Regions from separate parts of the Arthrobacter sp. 2RAF22 genome, predicted to be linked through region 3. Evidence: riboswitches for the same ligand, from Rfam matches in the RefSeq annotation. Region 3 holds a riboswitch; each other region holds the start of a gene.

Region 1 (4,402 bases), on a different contig from region 3:
TTCGGCGTCGCGGAATGCGGGGTCCGCATCGGCGTCGACGGCGAAGCCTGAAAGCCCGACGACGGCGGCAAAGTCCGCCGGGCGCTGCCGCAACAGCGAGGTGGCCATGGCCATGCCCATGGAAAAGCCGAGAAGCGTCACCGAGCTGTGGTTGGACTTGAAGGAGTCCAACCAGGAAAACACGTACTCCGCGGCGTCCTTGACGGCATCGATGGAATAGTCGATGGACGCCGTGAGCGGGAACCACGTGAAGCCCGGGCCCGTCGCGATCGGCGCACGGAGCGAAGCGACGACGAAGTCCTGGGGCAACAAGCCTGCAAGGCTGAAGAGGTCCTGCTCGTTGGACCCGTAACCGTGCAACAGGACCAGCAATGGCTTGCCAGCCCGCTCCTCCTCTTCGTGGGACCACAAAACGACCGGGGCAGGAAAGGCGGAAGCTTGACTCATGGGACTATTCTTGCAGTTACCCATGAGTAACAAGCTACGGGCGCGTGGCGTTGCAGCAAGAGGCAGGATATGGACGTGAGTGACATTGATCCCACGGTGGGACCAAAGCCGGACGAACGGATTCATCCGTGGACCCGCTACGTGGCATTGGGTGATTCCTTTACCGAAGGGATCGGCGACCCCGAGCCCAACAACCCCGGGGGACATCGTGGCTGGGCCGACCGCGTAGCCGAGGAACTGAGCCGGGGACACCGGGATTTCGCCTACGCCAACCTGGCCATCCGCGGGCGGTTGCTTCAGCAGATCCTCGACGAACAACTTGGCCCGTGCAGGGACCTCAAGCCGGACCTCGTGAGCATCTCCGCAGGCGGCAACGACCTCATCCGTCCCGGCGGCGATCCCGACGCCTTGGCCGAGAAACTCGATGCCGCAGTGCAGACCCTGAGTTCCGACGGCGCCACCGTGGTTCTCTTCAACGGTCCGGACACCGCGTCATCGGTCCTCGGCCGGATCCGCGGCAAAGTGGCCATCTACAACGAAAACCTCCGCACGGTGGCCGCCCGCCACGATGCCGTGATCGCCGATATGTGGTCCCTGCGGCAACTCTCCAACTCCCAGATGTGGGACGAAGACCGCCTGCACTTCTCGCCGCTCGGCCATCACACCATCGCGGCGATGGTCCTCGATTCACTCAATGTGCCCCACAACCTCGAGCCGCTGTTCCCCAAGCCGCTCCCCCAGCGCAGCTGGCGCGAGGCCCGCTCGGGCGACCTCGTATGGGCCCGGGAGTATTTTGTCCCGTGGGTCATCCGCCGGATCCGGCACCGCTCCTCCGGCGACGGCATCCTGCCGAAACGCCCGACGCCGGGACCCGTCTTCGGTCCTGCCGACACCATCCTGCCCCGGAGCTGAACGGGAGCCGTGTGGGTCACAGGGAGCGGGGCTAAGCTGGTGAAAGACTAGGGAGGCCCTCCACCGTGAACAATGTGATCTTCTGGATCATCGTCTGCTCTTGGCTGATTCCCATGGGGATCCGCATGTACAACCGATCGCGCCAGCGCAGGCTACGGGACTTCCCTCCGCAGGATTACCCCGGGCAGCCCTATCCTCCGCAGGATTACCCCGGGCAGCCCTATCCTCCACAGCACTACCCCGTCGGATACCCGGAGCAACCCCCGGTCATCTTCCCGGCTGAGCCGCAACCCCCGGTGGGAATGCCCGGACCTCAGGCCGCTCCGCCGTCGTCTACTCCGCAAGCGAACAGCGCGCCCCAGCCGGACAGCGCGCCGCAAGGCTACCGGGCACGGAAACTGGCCGAACTCGACCAGGAGTACAGCGACGGGAAAATTGCCATGGAGGACTACATGAAGCTCCGCCAGGAGATCATGAACGGCTGATTCAGCCGAAGAACGCCTCCCGCAGCTGGGGGCCGAGCTGGCCGATCTCGGTGAGGAAACCGTCGTGCCCGATGGGCGCCTCGATCACATGAACGGGGACTTCTCCGGGCAAGGCCTTGGCCAGCTCGTGCGATTGTTCCGGGAAATAGAGCCGGTCCGAGTCCACCGAGGCAACGAAGAACTTCGCCGTGGCCACGGACAGCGCGTCCTCCAATGAGCCCCGGCCGCGAGTGATGTCGTGGCTCATGAGCGCCTCAGTGATGGCGATGTAGCTGTTGGCGTCGAAGCGCTGGACCAGCTTTCGTCCCTGGTGGTCGAGGTAGCTCTCCACCTGGTAGCGGCCCCGGTCCCCTAAGGCCGCAGCCTGCAGGGGCGCCTCGCCGCCTTGGGCGTTCCTGCCGAAGCGGAAGTCCAGTTCATCCGCCGAACGGTAGGTGATGTGGGCGATCCGCCGGGCAAGGGCCAGCCCCGCCTCGGGCGCTGCCTGGCCGTAGTAGTCGCCGCCCTTGAAGTCGGCGTCCTGCCGGATGGCGAGAGTCTGGGCCTGCGCGAACGCAATCTGTTCGGCAGTGCTGTACGCCCCGATCGAAATCACGGCACATCGCTTGACGCGGTCCGGATAGCTGACGGCCCATTCCAGTGCGCGGGCACCGCCCATGGACCCTCCCACCACGGTATGCCAGCTGTGGATCCCCAAGGCGTCGGCCAGCCGGGCTTCGGCTATGGTGCTGTCCCGCAGGGTGACGAGCGGGAAGCGGGAGCCCCACGGCTTGCCGTCAGGAGCGCTCGACGACGGCCCGGTGCTGCCGTAGCAGCCTCCCACGATGTTGACGGAGACCACGAAGTAGCGGTCCGTGTCGATGGTGGCGCCGGGACCAACGAGTTGCTCCCACCAGCCTTCTTCATCGCTCTCGCCACGGGCCACATGGGTGCTGCCGGTCAGTGCATGCTCCACGAGGACGGCGTTGGAAGCGTCGGCGTTGAGCCGGCCCCATGTCTCGTACGCAAGGACGACCTCAGGGAGGAAACCCCCGGCCTCCAGTTCGAGCCCTCCTACGGAAACATACTTGAGGGTTCCGTCCTGGGTACCGGAAAGGGGTATGGCTGTTGCAGCAATTGTCATTCGTCGACACCTCACATCGCGCTTGCCCGCCGCCAACACAGCGAAGGGCCAGGTCTTCACCCGGGGCACCCCGCCGCGAAAGGAGGGTTGCCGGCCAGCAAGCCGGGGCTGTCGCTGGCACTCATGACCTATGGGAAGAGTCTAGGAAAACCGGACCCCTTCTGACGAAGATTATGACAGCTTTGTGACACTTGGCCGCGTTTTGTTCACGAAGCCGGGGTTGTGGATGTCTGAAATTGAAGAGACGGGTGATGCCTGTGTGACTGGAGATAGAATTGGGCGCAGCAGTCTGCATCCTTCGGATGTCTCCGCCGCCACTGTGCGTCACAGGAAGATTGAAGCTCGTGAAAAAGCCATCCGGCGTCGTTCCAATAGCCCTGTTCTTGCTGGTATCAGGTTTCACCGTGGGAGTGCCGCTGCCGGCGCACGCCGACACGACTCCGGCAGCAGGCGAAGACAGATACGTGGTCCACTACGCCGAAGGCACCGACGTTGACGGGAAGACCGCGGAGCTGCGCTCGCAGGGAGTCTCGGTGGACAAGACGTTCACGCATGCCGTGAAGGCCGCGGTCGTCACGGCGACGCCAGCGAAGGCCGCTGCGTTGGCGAAGTCGAGCCGGGTTGTGTCCGTGGACCGGGATATGCCGGTGCGGATTTCAGACACTCAAGCACCGGCACCCTGGAACCTTGACCGGACCGACCAGAGATCCCTGCCCTTGTCTGGGAGCTACACGCCGCCTTCGAGCGGCGCCGGGGTACCGATCTACGTGGTGGACACCGGCGTGTTGGCCACCCACCAAGACTTCGGCGGACGCGTGACGGTCGGATATAACGCCGTCGGCATTGGAAGCAACAACGGCGTGGACGACGGCAAGGGAACCACAGACTGCAACGGCCACGGCACGCACGTCTCGGGAATCGCAGCAGGAGCCACCTTTGGGATGGCCAAAGCGGCAACGATCGTGCCCGTACGAGCGCTCAACTGCGCCGGGGGCGGATCGTCACTCGATGTCATTGCCGCTCTCGACTGGATCGTTCAGCATCACCAAGCCGGTCAACCCGCTGTCGCCAACCTTAGCCTTAGCCTCCTGACCGGTACGGACCAGAGCCTGGACGCCGCCGTCCAAGGCGCGATTGACAGCGGGATCACGGTAACCTTGGCTGCAGGAAATAGCAGCGTCGACGCGTGCACACGCTCCCCTGGCCGAGTGCCCGCAGCCCTCACCGTGGCTGCTAGCGACCCGAACGACAGCCAAGCAGGGTTCTCCAACTACGGTCCCTGCGTCGACCTGTACGCACCAGGGGTCCAGATCACCTCCGACTGGGCGACCTCGAATACTGCGACCAATGTCCTCAGCGGAACTTCAATGGCCTCGCCCCACGTCGCAGGAGCGGCCGCGATGCTCCTCGCCATGCATCCCTCGTGGAGCCCCGC
Region 2 (4,402 bases), on a different contig from region 3:
GGCGATGTGTCCGGAGCACCGGACACCCTCGCCCGCCTCGTGCGCGTCGAGGAGCGAAAGACCCTCCTGCGGCGAAGTGCCGATGACACGGATCCGATCGAGCGGGCCGTCGTCGCCAACGCCGACCAGCTCGTGGTGGTGGTTGCGGCAGCCAATCCGGAACCACGCACCGGATTCATCGACCGCGCCTTGGTGGCAGCGTACGACGCCGGAATCGAGCCGCTGCTGCTCGTCACCAAGGCAGATGTCAAGGATCCGACGGAACTACTCGCCAACTATGTGAGCCTCGGTTTCCCCATCATCATCAGCCGGACGGCCGACGCAGGCGCCTCCGGAATCGACGCCCGCTCCGACGACGGCCTGTCCGCCCGCCTCGACAGTGACGCCGTCGGCCAGTTGCGGGACTACCTCGACGGCAAGGTCACCGTCCTCCTGGGCCATTCAGGCGTCGGGAAGTCCACTATGGTGAACGCCCTCACCGGGGCCGAGCGCGCCACAGGCGGGGTCAACGCCGTGACGGGGCGCGGACGCCACACCTCGTCCTCTGCCCTCGCACTGAAGCTCAGCGACGCCCCTGGCGGAAGCTGGATCATCGATACGCCCGGCATCCGTTCTTTCGGCCTCGCCCACGTGAACCCGGACCGCATCCTGCACGCCTTCCCGGACCTGGAGCCGGGGACGGAAAGGTGCGAGCGTGGTTGCAAGCACGATGCCTCCGCCGTTCGATGCGGGCTGGATTCCTGGGTCGCCGAAGGCCACGCGGGCGAGGCCGGCCCCGCCCGCCTTGCATCGCTCCGCAGGCTCCTTGGTGCGGACCCGCGCATGGAAGCCCAAGAGGCCAAGGAACTGGGTACGGTCAACTAACTCAGCGCATGCCGTCCTACCTCCCCGGCTCACCGGCGAATAGACGGTAGTTTGGAACCATGACCCAACCCGATTCGAGCTACAACGACGACCTACGGCTGGCCCATGTGCTGGCCGATTCCGTCGATTCCCTGACAATGGAGCGGTTCAAGGCGCTGGACCTCCAGGTGGAGACCAAACCCGACCTGAGCCCAGTCACCGATGCCGACAAAGCCGCCGAGGAAGCAATCCGTGGGCAGCTCTCCCGCTCCCGGCCCCGCGACGCCGTCCTCGGCGAAGAATTCGGCAGCACGGGCCACGGCTCCAGGCGTTGGATCATCGATCCCATCGATGGGACCAAGAACTTCGTGCGCGGCGTACCCGTCTGGGCTACGCTCATCGCCCTCGTGGACGAGGGCGAAGTAGTAGTGGGGCTCGTGAGCGCTCCGGCGCTCGGCAAGCGTTGGTGGGCGGCCAAGGGCTCCGGCGCCTACATGGGCCGGTCGCTGGCCGCCGCCACCCGGTTGAAAGTTTCCAACGTGTCCCGGCTCGAAGACGCCTCGCTTTCCTACTCCGAGCTTTCCGAGTGGAAGCAGCACGGGAAGCTGGACAACTTCCTGGGCCTCGAGAACGATGTCTGGCGCAGCCGTGCGTACGGCGATTTCTGGTCCTACTGTCTCGTTGCCGAGGGCGCCGTGGACATCGCCGCCGAACCGGAACTCCAGGTCTACGACATGGCCGCCTTGGTGCCGATCGTCACCGAGGCCGGCGGACGCTTCACATCCCTGGATGGCGCGGACGGCCCCTTCGGCGGAAACGCCGTCGCCACTAACTCGATCCTCCATTCCGAGGTCCTCAAGAGGCTCAACCCCGAACTCGACGACCTTCTGTAGCCCCTCCTGTTCACTGAATAAACGACGGCGGACGCCCCCTTTTAGGGGCGTCCGCTGCTTTTTCTTCGGCTGAAGGCACATTTTTCGGGCGGTGTAACAATCCGCTTAACAATCGCGGTCACATTGGAACCCGCCTCGCCGGTGTCCTACTCTCTTTACAGGTCACGAGTGCCAGCGCGAAACCCCGGTTTGCTGGCCGGCAACCCTCCATCGCGGCGGGGTGCCCCGGGTGACGACCCGGCCGGTCCGGAACGGATGCGGCAAGCGCGGACCCCCTGCACGCAGGGGTCCCTCTTGAGTGAGGTCCCATGAGCACAGCCACAATTACTTCTACGGCTCTTTCGCAGCACCACGAAACCGCACAGCAGCTGCCTCGGGCATCCCGCCCGCTGGCCGCGGTCACCGGCGCGGAGTTGCAGGCACCCCTGATCCAGGGCGGCCACATCCGCTACGCCAACCTTGACTACGGCGCATCCGCACCTGCCCTGACGGTTGTTTCCGCGTACCTCAACGAGATCCTGCCGTACTACGCGAGTGTGCACCGCGGCGCAGGCTACGCCTCCCAAATCAGCACCTCCGTCTACGAAAACGCCCGCAACATCGTCCGTGACTTTGTTGGCGGACGGCCGGACGATTCCGTCATTTTCACGCGCAACACCACCGATTCCCTCAATCTCCTGGCCGGCTGCCTGCCGGTCACAGACGGCAAGCACACCGACGAAGTCCTTTACCTGGACATCGAGCACCACGCAAACCTGCTGCCGTGGCAAGGCGTCCCCCACCGAAGCATTGTTGCCGCGGAAACCTTGTCGGAGACCGTAGCCAATGTCCGCACAGCCCTCTCCCATGGTGGCGTCAGCCTCCTGGCTGTCACCGGCGCGTCGAATGTGACCGGCGAAATCCTGCCCATCAAGGAACTAGCTGCCTTGGCCCACGAATTCGGGGCGCGGATTGTGGTGGACGCGGCGCAACTTGCCCCGCATCGCCGCATCAACATCGCCGCCGCGGATGTCGACTACTTGGTTTTCTCGGGGCACAAGCTTTATGCCCCGTTCGGCGCGGGGGTCCTGGTGGGCCGTCCCGACTGGCTCGACGCCGGCACGCCGCACCTGGCAGGAGGCGGCGCCGTCCGGGAGGCACGCCTCGATTCCGTCAGCTGGGCCACGGGACCGGCCAGGCACGAAGGCGGCTCGCCGAACGTTCTCGGTGCGGCCACCCTCGCCCGGGCCACACAAGTCATCGCCAGCCTCGACCACGACGAATGGCACGCCCACGAGGCCGCCATCCGCTCGCACCTGGTCGAAGGCCTCAAGGAAATCGACGGCGTGACCGTGCACCAGATCTTCAGCGACACCGATCCCGAGGACACCATCGGCGTCGTGAACTTCTCGCTCCAGGGCTACGACGCCGGACTTGTGGCGGCCTATCTTGCGGCCGAGCACGGCATTGGCCTGCGCGACGGGCGCTTTTGCGCCCACCCGCTGCTCAAGCGCCTCGGTCTTCCCTCCGGATCCCTCCGGGCCAGTTTCGGCGTAGGATCGCGTTTGGAAGACGCCACTCGGCTCATCGCGGGCATCCAGGCGCTCAAGAGCAATGGCCTCGGTTGGGACTACGTGGTGGACGCCGGCCGTTGGGTGCCCGCGAACGATCACCGCAGCTACCCGGAATGGGCTCCCAACACTCCCGGGACCGCGGGCGCAGCTCCGTGCAGCACCGACTGATTGCGGTAGATTCGTAGGGTATTTTTTCCTGTCCTACGAAGGAGTTTCCGCGTGGCCCCGCGACCCAAAGGCACGTCAGCCGGCCCCAAGCTCTATGAGGAACGGCGCCTTGAACTCGGTCAGAGTTTCCAGGACGGCGGAGAGCACTATGACCGTGTCCGGCCCGGATACCCCGCGGATTCAGCTGACTGGCTGCTGCCGGAAGGCGCGCGGGACGCGGCAGACATCGGCGCGGGCACCGGAAAGTTCACAGCGCTCCTCGTCGAGCGCGGGCTGGCGGTGTCCGCAGTGGACCCCTCCACGGACATGCTCACGCAACTGCGCAAAACGTATCCACAAGTGATCGCCCTGGAGGGCACGGCCGAGGCAACTGGACTCGCGGACTCAGCATTCGACGTCGTCAGCGTTGCCCAGGCATGGCACTGGTGCGATCCCCTCGCCGCCAGCACCGAGATCGCCCGGATCCTTCGGCCCCAGGGTGTGATCGGCTTGATCTGGAACCAGCTGGACACGTCGGTGCTCTGGGTCCATCGTTTGTCTCGCATCATGCATGCCGGCGATGTCCACAAACCGGACTTCCGGCCTGTGGTGGGCCGGGAGTTCACGGGCCTCGAAAGCCATGTGACGCGTTGGGAGGATCCCGTGACTCCGGCGGATATCCTCGAACTCGTGAAGTCGCGCAGTTACTACCTGAGGGCGAATGAGACCACCCGGGCCAAGGTGACGGGCAATCTCGAGTGGTACCTTTTCGAGCATCTGGGCCATGCCGAGGGCGAGGTCATCCCCTTGCCCTATCTCACGCAGAGCTGGCGGGCGCGCAAAGCCTGATGCGGCCTGTTCACGATAGGCTTGGAACCGTGAAGACCAGTGCGCCCTCCTCCTCGATCGAGGACTACGTCAAGGTCATCTACTCCTTCACGGAGTGGCAGGACAAACCCATCACGT
Region 3 (4,402 bases):
GAGCCCCGCCCGGCCCGGAGCTACTTGCCGTGGCGTGGGCGGACGGGGCCAGGTTCGGAAGCAAGCCGGTGATTCCAGGGTCGCCCCGGAGGAATCCACTGACCAACACGGCTACGGCAGCGACCACCGCCACCAGCATCAAATTTCGGAACAGCGCGAGCGCGGTGCTGGGGCGCTTGGGCGGCGGGCCGCCGTCGTACCCGTAGTTTGAATGCAAGTCTTCCCCCAAATCCCCGTACCCGGCACCCCAGCGGGCCGGCGGTACTAACCGATGACAGCGCCGAAGACGAAGCCCAGCCCATACGTGGCCGCGGCCGCGCCGAGACCGATGGCGAGCTGCCGGAGGCCGCGGGTCAGCGGCGAGGTTCCGGACAACAAGCCGACGACGGCGCCGGTCGACAGAAGCGCGATGCCCACCAGCGTACCGGCCACAGCAAGCGCCGCGAAGCCGGTCATGCCGAAGATGAACGGCAGGATGGGCACAATGGCGCCCGAAGCGAAGAAGCAGAAGCTCGAGATCGCGGCGCCCCAAGCGGAGCCCACGGCCTCGTGCTCATTGACGGTTTCTTCCACTTCGGGGTGCAGGGAGAGGCTGGGATCGCAATCGCAGCTGTAGACGCCCATGCGTTCAGCGGCCCGGTGTTCGGCGGCTTCGCGGGACATGCCCCGGGCCAGATACACGAGAACCAGCTCGTTGTGCTCGATGTCCAGGGCCGGGGCTGCGGTCAGCGTGGCCTGGGTGGGGCGGGTGGCCTTGAGGAGCTCGAGCTGCGAGCGGACAGAGACATATTCGCCGGCACCCATGGACAGCGCGCCTGCCAGCAGGCCTGCGATGCCGCTGAACAGGACCACAGTGGCGGGGACGCCGGTGGCCGCCATGCCCATCACGAGTGAGAGGTTGCTGACAAGGCCGTCGTTGGCGCCGAATACGGCCGCGCGGAAAGTGCCGGACAACCTGTTGCGGCCGCGCGTCGCCAGGCCGCGGACTACTTCCTCGTGGATCTGTTCGTCAGCCGCCATGGCGCGGGTCGCTGCTGGATCCTTCGCGTAAGGCGAGCGGCCTTCAGCCCTTTGGGCGAGGGCCAACACGAACACTGATCCAAAGTTCCGGGCGAGGAAGCCGAGCATTTGGCTTCGGATCGAGGCCGCCTTCGGCATGCCGGCATGTTCCCCGAGGAGCTTGAGCCAGTGTGCCTCGTGGCGGCCCTCGGCCTCTGCGAGTGCCAACAGGATTTCGCGTTCCTCGCCGTCGCGGCGCTGCGCCAGTTGGCGGTACACGGCGGCCTCGGCCCGCTCGTCCGCCAAGTACTGACGCCAGCGCTTGATGTCCGACGACGACGGGGGAGTCTTGGGGGCCGCTTCATCTTGCGATGGACTGCTTTGGTCCGAGGGATTGTCGGGATGCGCGTTGTCTGGATCTGTCGGGTTCTGTGGATCTGCGTGCGGGTGCACCGGGACTCCTGGGTTGCTGGGGCGGGCTTCATCGCCTCATTGCGGCTCCACTCTATCGCCAATTTCCGCGGTTTTTCGGCTGGCAATCCTCACTGGACATTTTAGGCGCGCCTCAAAAACGGGAGGCTCCCGGGAGGCCTTGACCGCGGCTGGGGGCAGTGCTGGGATGGATGGACAGGGTCCACGAATTGGCGGGGTAGCGTGGTGACCGGCTGCCTCATGTGCCTGTGCGATGGGCTCAGCGGCACGTCGAACGGAGGTTGCACCATGGACAGCACCGAAACCCACGCCCGTCACCCCGACCGTCCCACGGTCGAGGCCGATCCCGCCTACGACTACAGCGAAGACCTTGAGGTGGACGAGGACTGGGAGGAACAATCCGAGGTCCTCGACGACGACGAACGGGTGGTTCCGCTCGACGCAGAGGAACACCGCGAGGACGAAGAGTTCGAATAGCCCCGGGCTCGCTAAACCCTGGGCGCTAAAACGCGCTCAGGATGAAGTGCCTCTGCACGCCTGCCCGGTGCCCGGTTGCCGCCACCGTCAGGGTGAGTTTCCGTGTGGCGGGGAACCAGCGGGCGGGCTGGACCGCTTTTGAAAGGGCTTGGGTGATGAGCCGCGGCTCATGGTGCCAATAGCGTTCCAGGTTTCCGTCCACGACGAACGTGACGGAGCCTTGGGAGAGGTCGACGCCGGGAATCACCCGGACGAATTCGTCCACCCGGCGGGGACGGGGCGACAAGAGGGTGCTGGGCTGGGTGGTGCGGTCGGCTATGGCGGTGGCGCCGTTTTCGAAAGGCATGGCCTTCTCCTGTGGAGTTGCTCTTGCCCGTTCGGTTGTCTCTGGTCCGAGCCGGGCCGCTTCTTCATCCGAACCACCCGTGAACATGGGGTTGGCGTGTGGCAAGTCGGAGCTTGGCGCCACATCTCTTGAAGCTCTTCCTACTGTACATGCGACGGCGGCGCCGCACCCCGGAAAAAGGTGCGGCGCCGCCGTCGTACTTGACTCTGTGAAACTTAGTGGCTGGCCACCGGGTGGGCCTCCAGCGGGAGTTCCTCGGTGACTCCTCCGGCGACGCGACGGTCCCATGCTTCGCGGACCTGGGGCTCCGTGGGAGGCGTCAGCAGCGAGACCACGACGTACACCAGCAACGAGGCTCCGAGGCCCCAGTAGATGGGATCGTTGGCGTAGACGCCGTCTTCGCTGGGAATGATTCCCGTGGCATAGGCGATCAGCAGGGCCAGTGTGAGTACGGACCCCACGGCCATGGACCAGGCCGCGGCAATACCGGTGCCCCGCTTCCAGACCAGGCCACCCAGGATGGCAACCAGCAGGCCGCCCACCAGGATGTCGTAGGCGATGGTCAGGGCGACCACGACGTCTTGCGCCGCCATGGATATCAACACGGCCACGATGCCCAGTCCGAGGACCCAGTAGCGGTTGGCCTTGACGTCGTGCTCGGGGTTCTCGGTGTCGTCGGTGTTGATGGTCTTGCCGAACCAGCTGGCCACGAACGGGACCACGTCGGCGCGGGCAACGGTGGCCGCGGCGATGAGGGCTCCGGAAGCCGTGGACATCATGGCCGCGACCGCAGCGGCCATCACGAGGCCGCCGATGCCGATCGGCAGGATGTGCGTTGCAACCTCGGCGTAGACGACGTCCTTGCCGAGGGCCTTCACGTCGATGTTGGGCAGTGCCACGCGGGCGGCAAGGCCGATCAATGCGCCGGCGACGCCGTACAGGACGCAGTAGATACCCGCGGTGGCACCGCCCCAACGGGCCACCTTGGGAGTCTTGGCGGTGAAGACGCGCTGCCAGATGTCCTGGCCGATCAGCAGGCCCAGGGTGTAGACCACGAAGTACGTGATGATGGTTTGTGCCCCGATGCCGTCCAACTGGAAGAAGCTGGCGTCAACGCGGGCACGGATGCCATCGAAGCCGCCTGCGGCGTTCAGGACGAACGGGAGCATGAGGAAGAAGATGCCCACGGTCTTGATGATGAACTGCACCTGGTCGGCGAGGGTGATGGACCACATGCCGCCGATCGTTGAGTAGACCAGGACGATTGCGCCGCCGACGGCGATGGCGAGCCAGCGCTCCCAGCCGAAGAGTACAACGAAGATGGTGGCGTAGGCGCCCGTGGACGTGGCGCACAGCATCAGGGTGTAGGCGAGCATGACGATGCCGGAAGTCTGTGTGGCGCGCTGTCCGTAACGCAGGCTCAGCATCTGGGAGACCGTGTAGATCTTCAGCCGCTGGATGGTGCCGGCGAAAAGCAGGCTCAGGAGGAGCACGCCCGAACCGATCGCGACAACCAGCCACATGCCGGAGACGCCGAACTTGTAGCCGAGGCCGACGCCGCCAACCGTCGATGCGCCGCCGAGGACGACTGCGGCCATGGTGCCGGTGTAGAGCATCGGACCGAGGCGGCGTCCTGCCACGAGGAAGTCGCTGTTGTTCTTGGTGCGCGACTTGCCCCACCAGCCGAAGGCCAGCATGGCGAGCAAATACACCACCACGATCGCAATATTGATGAACGAAGAGTCCACGGTTGGCTCCTGAAAGTGATGCGCAGAGCCCTTGGGGATTCCGACGCCGGTCCGCTGGGTTTCGTTGCGGGTTGCGGAAGGTCTCTGCGCTGGTGATTGGGGAGAGTAGTCTGTGATGTATGCCTCACAAACAACACTTGTTGCCTATGAGGATACGTAGTGATGCGAGTAACAGTCAAGGTGCTGTCTCGCCCAGCGGACTCATCGGCGCTCCTCCAGCTTGCCAAAGGCCCTGCCGCGCGGGCGATCCGGCTACTATTGCTGCAATGACAGGGCCGCAGAAACGGCCTGAAAGGTTCGTGAATGAAGGCTCTCCCCGTTGAACCGAGCAATGTCCCCGTTGCCATCGGTTCCAGAATCCGTGCCGCCCGCCAATCGCAGCGGCTCACCATCGAGCAGG

What was found. Region 3 has a riboswitch for S-adenosylmethionine ahead of AB4068_RS10475 (hypothetical protein). Riboswitches for the same ligand answer to the same signal wherever they lie in the genome.
Region 1: another riboswitch for S-adenosylmethionine. It lies ahead of metX (homoserine O-acetyltransferase MetX); the one in region 3 lies ahead of AB4068_RS10475 (hypothetical protein).
Region 2: another riboswitch for S-adenosylmethionine. It lies ahead of AB4068_RS00725 (aminotransferase class V-fold PLP-dependent enzyme); the one in region 3 lies ahead of AB4068_RS10475 (hypothetical protein).

What each region holds. Positions count from the first base shown of each region.
Region 1 is NZ_JBFRGL010000014.1:15,872-20,273, forward strand. It holds gene AB4068_RS11750 (alpha/beta hydrolase) at 1-447, opposite strand, end outside; gene AB4068_RS11755 (SGNH/GDSL hydrolase family protein) at 517-1,359, shown strand; gene AB4068_RS11760 (hypothetical protein) at 1,425-1,844, shown strand; gene metX (homoserine O-acetyltransferase MetX) at 1,846-2,967, opposite strand; SAM riboswitch class IV at 2,981-3,096, opposite strand; gene AB4068_RS11770 (S8 family peptidase) at 3,312-4,402, shown strand, end outside.
Region 2 is NZ_JBFRGL010000001.1:151,319-155,720, forward strand. It holds gene rsgA (ribosome small subunit-dependent GTPase A) at 1-864, shown strand, start outside; gene hisN (histidinol-phosphatase) at 924-1,736, shown strand; SAM riboswitch class IV at 1,897-2,009, shown strand; gene AB4068_RS00725 (aminotransferase class V-fold PLP-dependent enzyme) at 2,045-3,457, shown strand; gene AB4068_RS00730 (class I SAM-dependent methyltransferase) at 3,509-4,285, shown strand; gene AB4068_RS00735 (metal-dependent transcriptional regulator) at 4,315-4,402, shown strand, end outside.
Region 3 is NZ_JBFRGL010000011.1:61,883-66,284, reverse strand. It holds gene AB4068_RS10490 (matrixin family metalloprotease) at 1-217, opposite strand, end outside; gene AB4068_RS10485 (VIT1/CCC1 transporter family protein) at 265-1,452, opposite strand; gene AB4068_RS10480 (hypothetical protein) at 1,720-1,908, shown strand; gene AB4068_RS10475 (hypothetical protein) at 1,934-2,254, opposite strand; SAM riboswitch class IV at 2,269-2,388, opposite strand; gene AB4068_RS10470 (sodium:solute symporter) at 2,470-4,002, opposite strand; gene AB4068_RS10465 (helix-turn-helix domain-containing protein) at 4,306-4,402, shown strand, end outside.